3 regions of the Streptomyces sp. NPDC017936 genome follow, and region 1 is predicted to be linked to each of the others. Evidence: riboswitches for the same ligand, from Rfam matches in the RefSeq annotation. Region 1 holds a riboswitch; each other region holds the start of a gene.
The links. Region 1 has a riboswitch for thiamine pyrophosphate ahead of thiO (glycine oxidase ThiO). Riboswitches for the same ligand answer to the same signal wherever they lie in the genome.
Positions count from the first base shown of each region.

Region 2: it holds a riboswitch for thiamine pyrophosphate, as region 1 does, so the genes downstream of both, thiC (phosphomethylpyrimidine synthase ThiC) here and thiO (glycine oxidase ThiO) in region 1, are expected to answer to the same signal.
Region 3: it holds a riboswitch for thiamine pyrophosphate, as region 1 does, so the genes downstream of both, ACH4F6_RS29630 (thiamine ABC transporter substrate binding subunit) here and thiO (glycine oxidase ThiO) in region 1, are expected to answer to the same signal.

Region 1 is NZ_JBIRHK010000022.1:18,006-23,732, reverse strand. It holds gene thiE (thiamine phosphate synthase) at 1-583, opposite strand, end outside; gene ACH4F6_RS34815 (Rv2175c family DNA-binding protein) at 669-1,034, opposite strand; gene ACH4F6_RS34810 (NAD(P)/FAD-dependent oxidoreductase) at 1,115-2,356, opposite strand; gene ACH4F6_RS34805 (hypothetical protein) at 2,389-2,742, opposite strand; TPP riboswitch at 2,846-2,957, shown strand; gene thiO (glycine oxidase ThiO) at 2,955-4,118, shown strand; gene thiS (sulfur carrier protein ThiS) at 4,115-4,315, shown strand; gene ACH4F6_RS34790 (thiazole synthase) at 4,319-5,113, shown strand; gene pknB (Stk1 family PASTA domain-containing Ser/Thr kinase) at 5,257-5,727, shown strand, end outside.
Region 2 is NZ_JBIRHK010000012.1:170,686-176,412, reverse strand. It holds gene ACH4F6_RS25005 (SsgA family sporulation/cell division regulator) at 60-506, shown strand; gene ACH4F6_RS25000 (YibE/F family protein) at 720-2,225, opposite strand; TPP riboswitch at 2,642-2,831, shown strand; gene thiC (phosphomethylpyrimidine synthase ThiC) at 2,824-4,620, shown strand; gene ACH4F6_RS24990 (hypothetical protein) at 4,694-5,578, opposite strand.
Region 3 is NZ_JBIRHK010000016.1:127,571-133,297, forward strand. It holds gene ACH4F6_RS29620 (ABC transporter ATP-binding protein) at 1-894, opposite strand, end outside; gene ACH4F6_RS29625 (ABC transporter permease) at 894-2,600, opposite strand; gene ACH4F6_RS29630 (thiamine ABC transporter substrate binding subunit) at 2,576-3,643, opposite strand; TPP riboswitch at 3,744-3,850, opposite strand; gene rlmN (23S rRNA (adenine(2503)-C(2))-methyltransferase RlmN) at 3,878-4,984, opposite strand; gene ACH4F6_RS29640 (phosphatidate cytidylyltransferase) at 5,096-5,727, opposite strand, start outside.

The DNA.
Region 1 (5,727 bases):
TCGCCCGGACGACCACGACCCGGCGGGCGCCCGCCGCCAGCACCTCGTCGAGGTTGCCGAGATCGATGCCGCCGATGGCGAACCAGGGGCGGCCGGTGCCGAGCGCGGCCGTGTGACGGACCAGGCCGAGGCCGGGGGCCGGACGGCCGGGCTTGGTGGGGGTGGGCCAGCAGGGGCCGGTGCAGAAGTAGTCCACGCCCTCCTGGACGGCCGCGGCCGCCGCTTCCGCCTCGGTGTGGGTGGAGCGGCCGATCAGGACGTCGTCACCGAGCAGGGCCCGGGCCGCGGGGACCGGCAGGTCCCCCTGGCCGAGGTGGAGGACGTCGGAGCCGGCGGCGTGGGCCACGTCCGCGCGGTCGTTGACCGCCAGCAGCCTGCCGTGGCGGGCGCAGGCGTCGGCGAACACCCTCAGGTGCTCCAGTTCCTCGGCCGCCTCCATGCCCTTGTCGCGCAGCTGGACGATGTCGACGCCTGCCGCGAGGACCGCGTCCAGGAAGTCGGGGAGGTCGCCCTGGCGCTTGCGGGCGTCCGTGCAGAGGTAGAGGCGGGCGTCGGCGAGGCGGGCGCGGGCGGTGTCGGGCATGCGTGGGTCCCCCCGGGGCGGTGCCGTACGGCCGCGGCGACGCGCGCCGCGGCCGTACGGCGGGTGGTCGTTCGACGGCTGCGGATCAGACGGCGAGCGCCTGGGCGCGGCGCTTCACCTCCGTGCCGCGATTCTCGCTCAGGGCCTGGGCCGGGGTGCCCGGCAGGCTCGGGTCGGGGGTGAAGAGCCACTCGATCATCTCTTCGACCGTGAAGCCGTCGTCCCGCAGCAGCGTCAGGGTGCCGACCAGGCCCTTGACGACCTTGTCCCCGTCGATGAAGGCGGCGGGGACGTGCAGCGCGCGGTTCTCGCCACGGCGCACGGCGATCAGCTGGCCCTCCTTGACCAGCTGCCGGACACGTGTCACGTCCACGCCGAGCTGCTCGGCGATGTCGGGCACGGTGAGCCAGGCGGGGACGAGAGCATCGATCTTTGCGTCAATCTCGGTCACGGGAACAAGCCTGCCATCTGCCACCGACAGTCGGAAGCCGGGTGGCTCCGGCGGGGCCGGTCGGCAAGCCGTTCGCCCGGTCAGGCCGTCGCCGCCTTCAGCGGCCGGGCCGGGTCCGCGAGCAGCCGCGGGTCCATCGGCGTGCCGGCCTCGATCAGCCGGCGCCCCTGGGCGAGGTCGCGGGGGCGGCCCACCGCCAGCAGGGCCACCAGACGGTCCTCCCGCAGCCAGCAGACCGTCCAGGCGGGCCCGGCCGGGTCGCCGCGCCACAGGGCGGTGTCGGCACCGGTGTGGTGGCCGGCGTACTGGACGAAGCGGCCGAACTGCTCGGACCAGAAGTACGGGACCGGGTCGTAGACCGACAGGGGCTCCCCGGTGGCCTCGGCGAGGATGTTCGCGGCGACCGTGCGCGGGCCCTGGAGCGCGTTGTCCCAGTGGTGGACGAGGAGCCGCTCGCCGTACCTCCCCGAGGGGAAGGACGCGCAGTCGCCGACCGCGTACACGTCCGGGACGGAGGTGCGCAGGTGGGCGTCGGCCACGACCTCGCCGTGCCCGCCGAGCCCGACGCCGGAGCCGGTCAGCCAGCCGGTGGCGGGCCGAGCGCCGATGCCGACCACGACGGCGTCGGCGGACAGCCGCGAGCCGTCGTCGAGGACGACCGCGCCGGGCTCGACGCGCCGCACGCGCGCGTGGGTGCGCAGCGTGGTGCCGCTGTCGGCGTACCAGGCGGTCATCGGGTCGGCGACCTCGGCGGGCAGGGCGCCGGCCAGCGGCCGGTCGGCGGCCTCCACGACGGTGACCGCGCAGCCCGCCTCCCGGGCGGCCGTGGCGAACTCCGCGCCGATCCACCCGGCGCCGACGACCACGATGTCGTGCCGCCGGGCGAGCACGGGCCGCAGCCGTTCGGCGTCGTCCAGGGTGCGCAGCAGGTGGACGCCGGGCACACCCTCGGCGCCGGGCAGCCGGACGGGCTCGGCGCCGGTGGCGAGGACGAGGACGTCGTACGGGACGGGCCCGGCCCCGGTGTCCAGTTCGTGGCCGGCGGGGCGGACGCCGAGGGCCTCGGTACCCAGGCGCAGTTCGATGCCGAGGCCCTCGAAGTCGACGTCGAAGGCGGAGTCCTCCGCCTTGCCGAGCAGGACGGCCTTGGACAGCGGCGGCCGGTCGTAGGGCTGGTGGGGTTCGGCGCCGATGAGGGTCACCCGGCCGGTGAAGCCCTGCTCGCGCAGCGCGACCGCGGTCTGCACCCCGGCCATGCCCGCGCCGACGACGACCACGCGCCGCTCGGGCGACCTGTCTTCTTCCCGCGTCTGCTCGCTCACCTGATCACCTTAGACAACTGACGGTCCGTCAGTCAGCGGTCGTGCTCCGTGACCTGCTCCACGACGCTCGTCCCGTTACCCTGCTGCGACTCCCACTCCCACGTCTCGTCGAGGCGCACCCGGCCGTCGGGCAGTTCCACGACCGTCGAGACGCAGTGCCCGCTCGACGTGGTCCCGTCGTGCTTGAGCTGGACGTACCGGAAGTCGAGCCGGTCCCCCTCCCGTCTGCCCACCAGGTGCCCGCGTACGACGTCGCCCCCCGCGTAGTCGGCCCAGATCACACCGTCGCGCTCGTGGTAGGTGAAGCGGGTGCGGGTGCCGACCTGGCCGGGGGCCTGGTCGGCGACGGGGGCGAGGACGAGGCCGTCGAGGGATCTGCGGGGCACGGCGTCCTCCTTCGTCCGGGGCCGGTCGTCGGAGGCGGGCGGGCGGGGCACGGGCGGAGGCTCCCTTACTGAGTCGTACGGGGTCGGGCTAGGGTGGCCACCGTAGAGCACTCGCGGGAGCCCGGACGCACCGGGCTGAGAGGGAGGCTGGCGGCCTCCGACCGTACGAACCTGATCCGGGTCATGCCGGCGAAGGGAGGGGCTGGACGCCCATGTCCTCACCAACCTCGGACGTCCTCGTCGTGGGGGGCGGCATCATCGGGCTCGTCACGGCGTGGCGGGCCGCGCAGCGCGGGTTCGCCACGGCCGTGGTGGACCCCGCGCCGGGCGGCGGGGCCGCGCAGGTCGCGGCCGGGATGCTGGCCGCCGTCACCGAGCTGCACCACGGCGAGCAGACCCTGCTCGGCCTGAACCTCGCGTCGGCCCGCCGCTACCCGGACTTCGCGGCCGAGCTGACCGAGCTCACCGGCCACGACCTCGGCTACCGCCGCTCCGGCACGCTGGCGGTCGCGCTGGACGCCGACGACCGCGCCCATCTGCGGGAGCTGCACGCGCTGCAGCGGCGGTCGGGGCTGGAGTCGGAGTGGCTGTCCGGCCGGGACTGCCGGCGGCTCGAGCCGATGCTCGCGCCGGGGGTGCGCGGCGGGCTGCGGGTGGACGGCGACCACCGGATCGATCCGCGGCGGCTGGCGGCAGCGCTGGTGGCCGCCTGCGAGCGGACGGGCGTGGTCTTCCACCGGACGTGGGCCGAGCGGCTGTCCGTGGTGGCCGGCCGGGCCGCCGGGGTCCTCACGCGCGCGGGTGCGTCGTTGGGCGCGGACCAGGTGGTCCTGGCGGCGGGCAGCCTCAGCGGGCGGCTCGCGGGCGTGCCGGACGAGGTGCTGCCGCCCGTGCGGCCGGTGAAGGGGCAGGTGCTGCGGCTGACCGTGCCGGAGCGGTACGCGCCGTTCCTGAGCCGGACGGTACGGGCCGTGGTGCGCGGCAGCCAGGTGTACCTGGTGCCGCGGGAGAACGGCGAGCTGGTCGTCGGGGCGACCAGCGAGGAGCTGGGCTGGGACACGACGGTGACCGCCGGGGGCGTGTACGAGCTGCTGCGGGACGCGCACGAACTGGTCCCCGGGATCACCGAGCTGCCGCTGACGGAGACGCGCGCGGGCCTGCGCCCCGGGTCCCCGGACAACGCCCCGCTGCTCGGGCCGACCGGGCTGGAGGGGCTGCTGCTCGCCACCGGGCACTACCGCAACGGCGTGCTGCTCACGCCGGTGACCGGTGACGCGCTGGCGCACGCCCTGGTCACCGGGGAACTCCCCGACGAGGCCCGTCCCTTCACGCCCCGGCGCTTCGGCGCCGCCGCACTCTCGGAGCAGCCCGCATGAACATCTCCGTCAACGGCGAACGGCGCGAGGTCGCGCCCGGTACGGCTCTCGACAGCGTCGTGCGGTCCCTGACGCCGGCGCCCTCCGGGGTGGCCGCGGCGCTCAACGAGACCGTCGTCCCGCGCGCGCGGTGGTCCGCCACGCCCCTGTGCGAGGGAGACCGCGTGGAAGTCCTCACGGCCGTCCAGGGAGGCTGAGCCATGGCCGACGATCCCTTCGTCCTCGGCGGTACGGCCTTCTCGTCCCGTCTGATCATGGGCACGGGCGGGGCGCCCAGCCTGGAGGTGCTGGAGCGGGCGCTGGTCGCCTCCGGGACCGAGCTGACGACCGTCGCGATGCGCCGGGTGGACCCCTCGGTGCACGGCTCGGTCCTGTCGGTCCTGGACCGGCTCGGCATCCGCGTCCTGCCGAACACCGCGGGGTGCTTCACGGCCGGGGAGGCGGTGCTGACGGCCCGGCTGGCGCGCGAGGCGCTCGGGACCGACCTGGTCAAGCTGGAGGTCATCGCCGACGAGCGGACGCTGCTGCCGGACCCGGTCGAACTGCTCGACGCCGCGGAGACGCTGGTCGACGACGGGTTCACGGTGCTGCCGTACACGAACGACGACCCGGTGCTGGCGCGCAGGCTGGAGGACGTGGGGTGCGCGGCGGTGATGCCGCTGGGGTCGCCGATCGGGTCGGGGCTCGGGATCCGCAACCCGCACAACTTCCAGCTGATCGTCGAGCAGGCGGGCGTGCCGGTGATCCTGGACGCGGGGGCGGGTACGGCGTCGGACGCGGCGCTGGCGATGGAGCTGGGGTGCGCGGGGGTGATGCTGGCGTCGGCGGTGACGCGGGCGGCGGATCCCGAGCGGATGGCGCTGGCCATGCGGGCCGGCGTCGAGGCGGGACGGCTGGCCCGGCTGGCGGGCCGGATCCCCCGCCGCTACTTCGCCGAGGCGTCGTCTCCCCCGGAGGGCCTGGCCGTGCTGGACCCGGAGCGCCCCGCGTTCTGAACGCGGGGGAGGCGCCGCCGGCGGGTGCCGCCGCGCCCTCCCCCGCACCGCCTCCGTCGCCGACGTCACAGCTCCGCTGCAGTCGTGCTCCGACGGAGGCGGAAGGGGTGGGGGTGCCGGTGCGGGCTCGTACACTCGCGTGCGTGGACACGACCCTTCAGGACCCTCTGGTCGGGCGGACGCTCGACGGGCGTTATCGCGTGGACGCGCGGATCGCGGTCGGCGGGATGGCCACGGTCTACCGGGCCGTGGACACCCGCCTCGACCGGATCCTCGCGCTCAAGGTGATGCACCCGACGCTCGCGACGGACGCCTCCTTCGTCGAGCGCTTCATCCGGGAGGCGAAGTCGGTCGCCCGCCTGGACCACCCGAACGTCGTCCAGGTGTTCGACCAGGGGGCCGACGGGTCGTACGTGTACCTGGCCATGGAGTACATCGCCGGCTGCACCCTGCGCGACGTGCTGCGCGAGCGGGGGGCGCTGCAGCCGCGGGCCGCGCTGGACATCCTGGAGCCGGTGCTCGCCGCCCTCGGGGCCGCGCACCGGGCGGGGTTCGTGCACCGGGACATGAAGCCCGAGAACGTGCTGATAGGGGACGACGGACGGGTCAAGGTC
Region 2 (5,727 bases), on a different contig from region 1:
ATGCCTTGCACTATCAGGGGTTCATTCCCAGCCAGTTCACGGCCATGCGGGGTTAGGCGATGCGAGAGTCCGTACAAGCGGTTCAGGCAGAGGTCATGATGAGTTTTCTCGTCTCGGAGGAGCTCTCGTTCCGCATCCCGGTGGAGCTGGGCTACGAGACCTGTGATCCCTATGCCGTACGGCTCACTTTCCACCTGCCCGGGGACGCCCCCGTGACCTGGGCGTTCGGGCGGGAGCTGCTCATCGACGGGGTGGGGCGGCCGTGCGGCGAGGGAGACGTGCGCGTATCGCCCGTCGATCCGGACTCGCTGAGCGAGGTGCTGATCCGGCTTCAGGTCGGGGCCGACCAGGCGGTGTTCCGTTCCTCGGCGGCGCCGCTCGTCGCCTTTCTCGACCGCACGGACAAACTCGTGCCGCTGGGCCAGGAGGGGGCGCTCGCCGACTTCGACGCCCACCTCGAGGAGGCACTGGACCGGATCCTCGCGGAGGAGCAGAGCGCCGGCTGAGCGGTCGGCCGAACGGGGGAACGTTTCGACGCGGGGCGGGGCTCCGCAGGAACGCTTCTTCTGGGACGTCGCGGTCACGGACCGCCGGACCCTGCGTCCCGGACGACAGGGAGACCCGGTATCCGGCAGGCGGTGGAACCCGGCTGCCGGGAAGACAGGGCGGGGGCGCCCGGGTCCGTCCTCGGCAACGGCTCGGACGCCCCCCCCCGCACATCAGCGCTTGCGTCGTCTGCCCCGGCCGCTGCGGGCGGTCTGGGGCGCGGGGACCGCCGTACCGGCCGGTGAGGCCCCCGGCGCCGCCTGCGCGGCTGCGGCGGCCGCCCTGCCGGACTCCGGTCGGTCGGCCGAGACGACCAGGGCCGCGAGGGCCGTGGTCACCGGAACCGACGCCACCAGACCGATCGAGCCCACCAGTGTGCGCACGATCTCCTCGGCGACCAACTCGCTGTTGGCGACCGTGCCGACGTTGCTCTGGGCGATCGAGAAGAGCAGCAGCAGCGGCAGGGCGGCGCCGGCGTAGGCGAGGACGAGCGTGTTCACCACGGAGGCGATGTGGTCACGGCCGATCCGGATGGCGGCCCGGTACAGCCCCCGCCAGCCCATGGACGGGTTGGCCTCGTGCAGTTCCCAGACCGCCGACGTCTGGGTCACCGTCACATCGTCGAGGACGCCGAGCGAGCCGATGATGATGCCCGCGAGCAGCAGACCGCTCATGTCGATCGACGGATACAGGCCGTGGATCAGGCCGGTGTTGTCGTCCGTGTTGCCGGTGAGCGCGGCCCAGTCGATGAAGAGCGAGCCGAGGACGCCGATCAGCGACAGCGAGATGAGTGTGCCGAGCACCGCGACGGACGTACGGGCCGACAGGCCATGACACAGATAGAGCGCGATCAGCATGATGGCGCTCGACCCCACCACCGCCACGACCAGAGGGTTCGACCCCTGGAGGATCGCGGGCAGGATGAAGAAGTTCAGGATGAGGAAGCTGATGGCCAGGGCGATCAGCGCCATGACACCCCGCAGCCGGCCGACGACCACGACGGCGAGGGCGAAGATCAGGGCGAGCACCGTCATCGGAACGCGACGGTTCACGTCGGCCACCGAGTACTGGAGGTCCTTCGGCGCGGCGGGCTCGTAGGCGACCACGACCTTCTGGCCCTCGTCCAGCTGTCGTGACTGGTCCGGCTGCACGATCTCCGTGAACGTGCGTCCCTTGTCCTGACCCGTGTCCACCCGGATCGTGGCCCGCTTGCAGGTGCCGTTCGCCTGCTGCTGGGCGGAGGAGCCCTCGGCCGTGGAGGTGTCGCCGGTCGGGGCGCCGCCCGAGCCGTTCACCGACGAGCAGCTCAAGGTCTCCACCTTGGTCACCGTCGCGTGCTGGGTCTGCCGGTCGAAGCCGACGCCGGTGCGCTCGTGCGCCGGGGCGCCGCCGGGCCACAGCACGACCAGCCCGGCGAGCACCGCCACGGCGAACGGGACGAGGACGGCCGTGATGACCTTGCGCAGGTGCAGGGAGACGGGGGCGGCCGGGCCGTGACTGTGCGAGTGCCCGTGCCCCCCGCCTGAACCGGGTCCGTGCCCCTCGCCGGAACCGTGCCCGCCACCGGAACCGTGCCCGCCACCGGAACCGGGACCCGGCCCACCGCTGTGGCCGCCGTCCGGGGCGTGCGCGTGGAGGTGAGCGCCGGCCGGGTCACCGGCGGCGCCGTGTCCGCCCATGCCCGGGCGGTAGTCGTCCCTGCCGGAGCCGTACTCGCCTCTGCCCGGACCGTATTCGTCCCTGCCCGGCCCGCGCTCGCCGCCACCGGGCCCGTCGAGCCTCCGAGGCTCACCGGGCCCGTACCCGCCGCTCGGCGTCCGACCGTTGCCGGGGCCCCGCGCGCCATGGACCTCAGAGCGACCGTCGCCGGACCCGGGCCCCGGGGCGTGCCCGCCGCCGAAGGCGCGGTCGTCTCCGGGTGCGGGGATCCGGCCACGGCCGGTGCCGGGCCCGTGGCCGTTTCCGGCACCCGGCCCGCGGGGTGGTTCGGGTGGTGGATACGGAGGCTGGTGTGTCGTGGTCACCGCCCGATCATCGCAAGAACGAAGAGGGCCCCCTGTTCACCGCGCCCGAACTGCCGCTAGCGTGGGGGCACCTTTGCACACGCGGGAGCTCGGAGCACCGGGCTGAGAGGGCGCTGACCTCCGTCTTCGCGATGTTTCACGTGGAACGTCACCGACACCAGGTGATGTTTCACAGGAAACGTCGGCAGGCGGTAGCCGCTGCGTCGACCGCTGAACCTGTTACCGGGTAATGCCGGCGTAGGGAGTAGGTCTCATGACCAACAAGGACGCACGCACGCCTGCCTCCGCGCAGATCTCCGCCGAGAGCTCTGCCCACGGGGAGGCCGGGAAGTCCATCGGCTGGCACAAGGCGTATGTCGAGGGCACCCGCCCCGACCTGCGGGTGCCGGTCCGCCAGGTGCACCTCACCAACGGACGGTCGGTCACGCTGTACGACACCTCCGGCCCGTACACCGATCCGCACGTCGACACCGATGTCCGCAGGGGCCTGCCGCCGCTGCGGGAGAACTGGATCACCACGCGCGGCGACACCGAGGAGTACGCGGGCCGCCCCGTCCGTCCGGAGGACGACGGGATCAAGCACACCTCGCCGCGTGGTGGCCTGCGCAACCTCGACGCGGTCTTCCCGGGGCGTCCCCGTCTGCCGCGCCGGAGCCGTGACGGCAAGGCGGTCACCCAACTCGCGTACGCGCGCCGGGGGGAGGTCACCCCGGAGATGGAGTACGTGGCGATCCGGGAGAACGTGTCGCCCGAGGTGGTCCGTGAGGAGATCGCGGCGGGCCGTGCCGTCCTGCCCGCGAACGTCAACCACCCGGAGATCGAGCCGATGATCATCGGCAAGCGGTTCCTGGTGAAGGTCAACGCCAACATCGGCAACTCCGCCGTGACGTCCTCCATCGAAGAGGAGGTCGAGAAGATGACCTGGGCGACCCGCTGGGGAGCCGACACGGTCATGGACCTCTCCACCGGCCGCAACATCCACACCACCCGCGAGTGGGTGCTGCGCAACTCCCCCGTCCCCATCGGCACGGTGCCGCTCTACCAGGCCCTGGAGAAGGTCGACGGCAAGGCCGAGGAACTGACCTGGGAGATCTACAAGGACACCGTCATCGAGCAGGCCGAGCAGGGCGTGGACTACATGACGGTCCACGCGGGGGTACGTCTGCCGTACGTCCCGCTGACGGCGAACCGCAAGACCGGCATCGTCTCCCGCGGCGGCTCGATCATGGCGGCATGGTGCCTGGCCCACCACAAGGAGTCGTTCCTCTACGAGAACTTCGAGGAGCTGTGCGAGATCCTCGCCGCCTACGACGTCACGTACTCGCTCGGTGACGGTCTCCGGCCGGGCTCGATCGCGGACGCCAACGACGAGGCGCAGTTCGCGGAGTTGCGCACGCTCGGGGAACTCAACCGGATCGCGAAGCGCTTCCACGTCCAGACCATGATCGAGGGCCCGGGACACGTTCCGATGCACAAGATCAAGGAGAACATCGACCTCCAGCAGGAGATCTGCGACGAGGCTCCCTTCTACACGCTCGGCCCGCTGACGACGGACGTCGCACCGGCGTACGACCACATCACCTCCGGCATCGGTGCCGCGATGATCGCCTGGTGGGGCACGGCCATGCTCTGCTACGTCACGCCCAAGGAACACCTGGGTCTGCCCAACCGGGACGACGTCAAGACCGGCGTCATCACCTACAAGATCGCTGCCCATGCGGCCGATCTCGCCAAGGGCCACCCCGGGGCGCAGGAATGGGACGACGCGCTGTCCGACGCCCGGTTCGAGTTCCGTTGGGAGGACCAGTTCAACCTGGCCCTCGATCCGGACACGGCCCGTGAGTTCCACGACGAGACCCTGCCCGCGGAGCCGGCCAAGACCGCTCACTTCTGCTCGATGTGCGGGCCGAAGTTCTGCTCGATGAAGATCTCCCAGGACATCCGTCGCGAGCACGGTGGGTCACGTGCGGAGATCGAGGAGGGGATGGCGCAGAAGTCGAAGGAGTTCGCGGCGGCGGGGAACCGCGTGTATCTGCCGCTGGCGGACTGACGCCGGTCCCGCTCCGTACGGCGCCGGCTGTACGGCTTGCGCTCCCCTGTGGCGGGGGGCGCAAGCCGAAGGCCTACTCCGGCTGGTGTTCCGGGCCGCCGAAGTCCGGGCTGGTGTAGTCCGGGCTGCTGTAGCTCGGGCGGGAGCCGCCGGTGCGCCCGTCGTCGGGGCTGGTGAAGCCCGGGCGGTCGTAGCCGATCTTCGGCAGACGGCCGGTGGGCGCCTGCGGGGCCGGCTCGGAGTGCGACGCGGCGGCCGTGCCGGGGTCGGCGAGGGCCTCGCGCAGGAACGGCACGATGCCCCGTTCGAGCAGGGCTTCCCGCCAGGCTTCCCTGGCGCGGGCCACCTCGTCGCGCAGTTCGTCGTACGGGCCGGCCTCCACGGAGGGCCGGTTGCGCAGCGCGGTGAGGAGGAGTCCGACGGTGGCGACGAGGATGGCGGCCGCGGCGATGGCCCCGAACGCCCATCCGGCGGTGAGCATGGCCTGGGCGAACGACTGCCCGGGGCTGAGCATGCTGAGGAGGTAACCGACGAGCAGGAAGATCACCGCGGCGGTTCCGGCGAGAACGGGGGTGAGGACGGCGGCGATGGCGACGGCGCCCGCCCCGGCGCCCTCGGCGACCTGCGCGGCCTCTCCCATGGTGGTGGCGAGCCCCAGACCGCCCACGCCCGGCTCACCGGAACCGGACTCGTGGGCGGGTGACGACGGGGTGGACGGCGCCGGGTGGCGCAGTTCCTCGCGGACCTTCACGTAGTGCTGGTACTCGGTCGCCGCGGCCGCCGCGATGAGCGCGGTGGCGTTGAGCGCCATGGTGCGCAGTTGTTCGGCGTTCAGCCGCTGTCCGACAGCGGTCAGGTGCGGGTGGTGTGGTGCGGAGCGCAGCGCCTCGTCGAGGACCCGCTCGTACTCCTGGCGGTCCTCGCTGTGCAGGTGCTGCGGAACGCTGTTCATGTGCATCCCCCGATGCTCCGTAGGGCTTGGGGCTCGCATGCCAACGAGCCGTCGGGCAGAAACGGAGGGGAGCCTGCTACGGATAAGCCGATGGTAGAGCGGCGACGGCCTGAGGTAACAGGGGGTTCGCGGAAATTGGCCCCTGGCCTGCGGTG
Region 3 (5,727 bases), on a different contig from region 1:
GACGTGGGTGCCCCGGAAGGTGCGGGCGGCGACCGTGCAGCGCAAGCCCTCGTCCGCGCCGACCAGCCGCACCCCGGCCGGGCGGACCAGCAGCGTGCGGGGGCCCTGCGCGGAGCCGGCCGGCACCGGCACCTTGCCCCACGGGGTGTCCGCGGCCTCCTCGGCGACGCTCGCCTCCACCACGTTGTCGAAGCCGAGGAAGCGGGCCACGAAGGCGTCCGCCGGCCGCTGCCAGACCTCGAGCGGCGTACCGGACTGGGCGATCCGTCCGTCCCGCATCACCACCACCCGGTCGGCCAGCGCGAACGCCTCGCCCTGGTCGTGGGTGACCGCGAGCACGGTGGTGCCCAACCGGCCGAACAGCTCCCGCAGTTCGACCACCAGTCGCTCGCGCAGCGACCGGTCGAGCTGGCCGAGCGGTTCGTCCAGCATCAGCAGCCGGGGCCGGGGCGCGAGCGCACGCGCCAGCGCGACCCGCTGCTGCTCACCGCCCGAGAGCGCGGCGACGGCCCGGCGGGCGGCGCCCGGCAGCCCGACCAGGTCCAGCAACTCCTGCACGCGCTCGGCCTGTTGGCGCTTGGGCGTGCCGTGCATGCGTAGCCCGAAGGCCACGTTGCCGCCCACGTCCCGCTGCGGGAAGAGCTGGTGGTCCTGGAACATCAGCCCGAGCGCCCGCCGGTGCGCGGCCACCCCGGCCTGGTCGCGCCCGTCGAGCAGGACCCGCCCGGCGTCGAGGGGCTGCAGCCCGGCCACCGCCCGCAGCAGCGTCGACTTGCCGCTGCCGCTCGGCCCGAGCACGCACACCACCTCGTGCTCGGCGACGGCGAGGTCGACGGCGTCCAGCACGGCCCGTCCGCCGAACCGCACGGTCGCGCCCTCGAGCCGCAACAGCATCAGAACTCCCCCGTCCGGTCGATGGGGGTGCCCCCGGTCGAGCCTGTTCGAGACTGGGGGAGCAGCCGCTCCAGCACCAGCAGGGCCACCGCGCACACCAGCATCAGAATCGTCGACAGGGCCATCGCCTGCCCGTAGTTGAGCTCACCGGCCCGCCCGAGCAGCCGCGCCACCGCGACCGGCAGCGTGGGGTTGTCGGGCCGGGCGATGAACACCGTCGCCCCGAACTCCCCGAGCGACACCGCGAAGGCGAACCCGGCCGCGACGAGCAGCGCCCGCCGCACCATCGGCAGGTCCACCTCCCGCCACACCCGCCAGGGCGACGCCCCGAGCACGGCCGCCGCCTCCCGCAGCCGTCCGTCCACCGCCCGCAGCACGGGCAGCATGGTCCGCACGACGAAGGGGACGCCGACCAGCGCCTGGGCGAGCGGCACCAGGATCCAGGTGCCGCGCAGGTCCAGCGGGGGCTCGTCGAGCGCGATCAGGAAGCCGAAGCCGACGGTCACCGCGGAGACGCCCAGCGGCAGCATCAGCAGCGCGTCGAAGCCCCGGACGAGACGTCCGGCGTCCCGCCGGGTGAGGGCCGCCGCGGCCAGCCCGCCGATCAGCAGCGCGAGGGCGGTCGCGGCGGCGGCGTACTCCAGCGAGTTGCCGATCGCCTCGATCGGCGGCACCAGGAAGACGTTGCCCTCCTCGCTGGTCAGCGCCCGGTAGTAGGCGAGGTCCGGCGCGTCCAGCGACCGCTGCACCAGCACGGCCGGCGGCAGCACCAGCAGCAGGGCGATGCTCGCCAGCACCCCGCCGAGCAGCGCCCACTGCCCCGCCCCGCGCGGCCGCCGCGCGGTCAGCTTCGCGTCCACCAGCCGCAGCGCGGTCTCCCGCCGCCGCACCGTCCAGGCGTGCACGGCGAGGATCGCGCCCACGGCCGCGAACTGGACGATCGTCAGGACGGCCGCCGTGGACAGGTCGAAGATCTCGGAGGTCTGCCGGTAGATCTCCACCTCGAGCGTGGAGAAGGCGGGGCCGCCGAGGATCTGGACCACGCCGAAGGAGGTGAAGGTGAAGAGGAAGACCATCAGCGCGGCGGCGGCCACGGCGGGCCCGAGCGCGGGGAGGGTGACCGTGCGCCAGGCCCGCGCCCGGGAGGCGCCGAGCATGCGCGCGGCCTCCTCCTGCCGGGGGTCGAGCTGCGACCACAGCCCGCCCACCGTGCGCACGACGACCGCGTAGTTGAAGAAGACGTGCGCGAGCAGGATCGCCCACACGGTGGTGTCCAGCCGTACGCCCCACAGGTCGTCGAGGAGTCCGCCGCGCCCGACGAGCGCGAGGAACGCCGTGCCGACGACGACCGTCGGCAGCACGAACGGGACGGTGACGACGGCCCGCAGCACCTGCTTGCCCGGGAAGTCCAGGCGCGCGAAGACGTACGCGCCCGGCAGCGCCAGCAGCAGGGTGAGCGCGGTGGAGGCGAGCGCCTGCCAGGTGGTGAACCACAGGACGTGCCGGATGCCGGCCTGCCCGAGCACGTCGAGGAGGCGGCCGAACCGCCACTGCCCGTCGACGTGGAGTCCGCGCGAGACGATCGCGGCGACGGGGTAGGCGAAGAAGATCCCGAAGAACGCGACGGGCAGGGCCATGAGCCCGAGCCGCGCCGCGTTCCCGGAAGGCCTCCTGGCCGGGGTCACTTCAGTACGAGCGAGGTCCACGACGTGACCCACCGGTCGCGGTTCTCGGCGATCCTCGCCGGGTCCATGGTCTCGGGGTCCTGCGCGGCGGGCCCGTACTTCGTGAACTCGGCGGGCACGCCCGCGCCCTCGGTCACCGGGTAGACGAACATGTTGAGCGGCATGTCCTCCTGGAACTCCCGGGAGATCAGGAAGTCGATGAGCGCCTTGCCGCCGGCGCTGTTCCTCGCGTTGCTCAGCAGCCCCGCGAACTCGACCTGCCGGAAGCAGGTGCCGGTGGCCACGCCGGTCGGCGCGGTGGTGGGCCTGGGGTCGGCGAAGACGACCTCGGCGGGCGGCGAGGAGGCGTAGGAGACGACGAGCGGCCGGTCGCCCCCGGCCTTCCTGCCGCCCGCGGAACCGGAGAACTCCTCGTTGTAGGCCTGCTCCCAGCCGGAGACCACCTTCACGCCGTTGGCCCGCAGCTTCTTCCAGTAGCCCTCCCACCCGTCGTCGCCGTACCGGGCGGCCGTACCGAGCAGGAAGCCGAGGCCGGGTGAGGAGGTGGAGGCGTTCTCGGTGACCAGGAGGTTCCTGTAGGCGGGCTTGACCAGGTCGTCGAAGGTGGCCGGCGGGGCCAGCTCGTGGTCGGCGAAGTACTTCTTGTCGTAGTTGACGCAGACGTCGCCGTGGTCGACGGGGGTGACCCGGTGCTTGTCCGCGTCGAGCCGGTACGCGGCGCCGACCCGGTCGAGGCCCTTGGCCTCGTACGGCTGGAACAGGCCGTTGTCGAGGGCGCGGGACAGGAGCGTGTTGTCGACGCCGAAGAAGACGTCGCCCTGCGGGTTGTCCTTGGTGAGGATCGCCTTGTTGACGGCCTGCCCGGCGTCGCCGTCGGTGAGGACCTTCACCTTGTAGCCGGACTGCTTCTCGAAGTCGGCGAGCACGCTCTTCGTCACGGCCCACGAGTCGTGGCTGACGAGGGTGACGGTCTTCGGGTCGCCACCTGATCCGGTGTCGCCGGACGACGAACCGCACGCGGACAGCGTGACGAGACCGAGGCCGACCGCCGCGGCCACGAACATCCTGGTGTGCACTGGATTCCTCCTGGGGTTGACCAGGAAGAGACGCGGCCCTGCCCGGGACCCGCGGAGACTCCGCGGGTACCCGGGCAGGGCGCAACAGCTCGAGTGATGACCGAACTTCCTACCCAGAATGACCTGGGCGAGGTTCAGAGGGTCTGCGGCCGGTTGCCGCACTCTCAGCGCTGTGGCGCTCCCCTGTCGGAATATGAAGGTATGAAGTTGTCCGGGATCAGACTACCGCTCGGTGGCGGCGAGCTGACCACAGGCCCCGTCGATCTCCTGGCCGCGGGTGTCCCGGATGGTGACCGGCACCCCGTGCGCCGCGATGGCCTCGACGAACGCCTTCTCGTCCTCGGGCCGGGAGGCGGTCCACTTCGAGCCGGGCGTCGGGTTGAGCGGGATCAGGTTGACGTGCACCGGTCGGCCCTTGAGGAGCCGTCCCAGGCGGTCGCCGCGCCAGGCCTGGTCGTTGATGTCGCGGATCAGGGCGTACTCGATGGACAGCCGGCGGCCGGACTTCTCGGCGTACTCGAAGCCCGCGTCGAGCACCTCGCGCACCTTCCACCGCGTGTTCACGGGGACGAGGGTGTCGCGCAGCTCGTCGTCCGGGGCGTGCAGCGAGATGGCGAGCCGGCACTTGAAGCCCTCGTCGGAGAACCGGTGGATGGCCGGCACCAGCCCGACCGTCGACACGGTGATCCCGCGCTGCGACAGGCCGAGCCCGTCCGGCGTCGGGTCGGTGAGCGCGCGGATCGCGCCGACGACCCGCTTGTAGTTGGCGAGGGGCTCGCCCATGCCCATGAAGACGATGTTGGACAGCCGGGCCGGCCCGCCCGGGACCTCCCCGTCCCTCAGCGCCCGCATCCCGTCGACGATCTGGTGCACGATCTCCGCCGTCGACAGGTTCCGGTCCAGCCCGGCCTGTCCGGTGGCGCAGAACGGGCAGTTCATCCCGCAGCCCGCCTGGGAGCTGATGCACATCGTCACCCGGTCCGGGTAACGCATCAGCACCGACTCCACGAGCGTGCCGTCGAACAGCCGCCACAGCGTCTTGCGGGTGGTGCCCTGGTCGGTCGACAGGTGCCGGACCACCGTCATCAGGTCGGGCAGCAGCGCCTCGCGCAGCTTGTCGCGCGCCCCGGCGGGGATGTCGGTCCACTCCGCCGGGTCGTGCGCGTACCGCGCGAAGTAGTGCTGCGACAGCTGCTTCGCCCGGAACGGCTTCTCACCGATCTCCGCGACCGCCTCCTTCCGCTCGGCGGGCGAGAGGTCGGCGAGATGCCGCGGCGGCTTCTTGGCTCCGCGGGGGGCGACGAAAACGAGTTCTCCGGGCTTAGGCATGGCCCTACCAGTGTCGCAGATCCACTCGGGTGACCCGGTCGGCCGGCCGGAGCACGCGACGAGCCCCCGTCCGCGGGGGACGGGGGCTCGGGTCGGCCGGGTGCGGACCGGTCAGCCGGAGCCGACGAACAGCACCAGGAGGAGCCAGACGACCGGCGCCGTCGGCAGCAGCGAGTCCAGCCGGTCCATGATGCCGCCGTGGCCCGGGAGCAGCGTGCCCATGTCCTTGATGCCCAGGTCCCGCTTGATCATGGACTCGCCGAGGTCACCGAGCGTGGCGCTGGCCGCGACCGCGAGGCCGAGGAGCAGGCCCTGCCACCAGGTGCCGTCGTCGATGAGGAACTGCATGCACAGCGCGCCGGCGACCATCGCGAACGACACCGCGCCGAGCAGGCCCTCGCGGGTCTTGCCGGGACTGATGCGCGGGGCGAGCTTGTGCCGGCCGAAGCGCCAGCCGACGGCGTACGCGCCGGTGTCGCTGACCACCGTCAGCACCAGGAAGGTCAGCACGCGCTGCGCCCCGTCGTCGGCCGTGAGCATCAAGGCGACGAAGGTGGCCAGGAACGGGACGTAGAAGGCCGCGAAGACACCGGCGGTGACGTCCTTGAGGTAGCCCTCCGGCGGTTCCGTCATGCGCCAGACCAGGACCGCCAGCGCGGTCAGGGCCATGGCGACCCACGCCCCCTCGGCGCCCCTGACGTACCCGGCGACGACCATCGCGGCACCGCCGAGCGCGAGCGGCA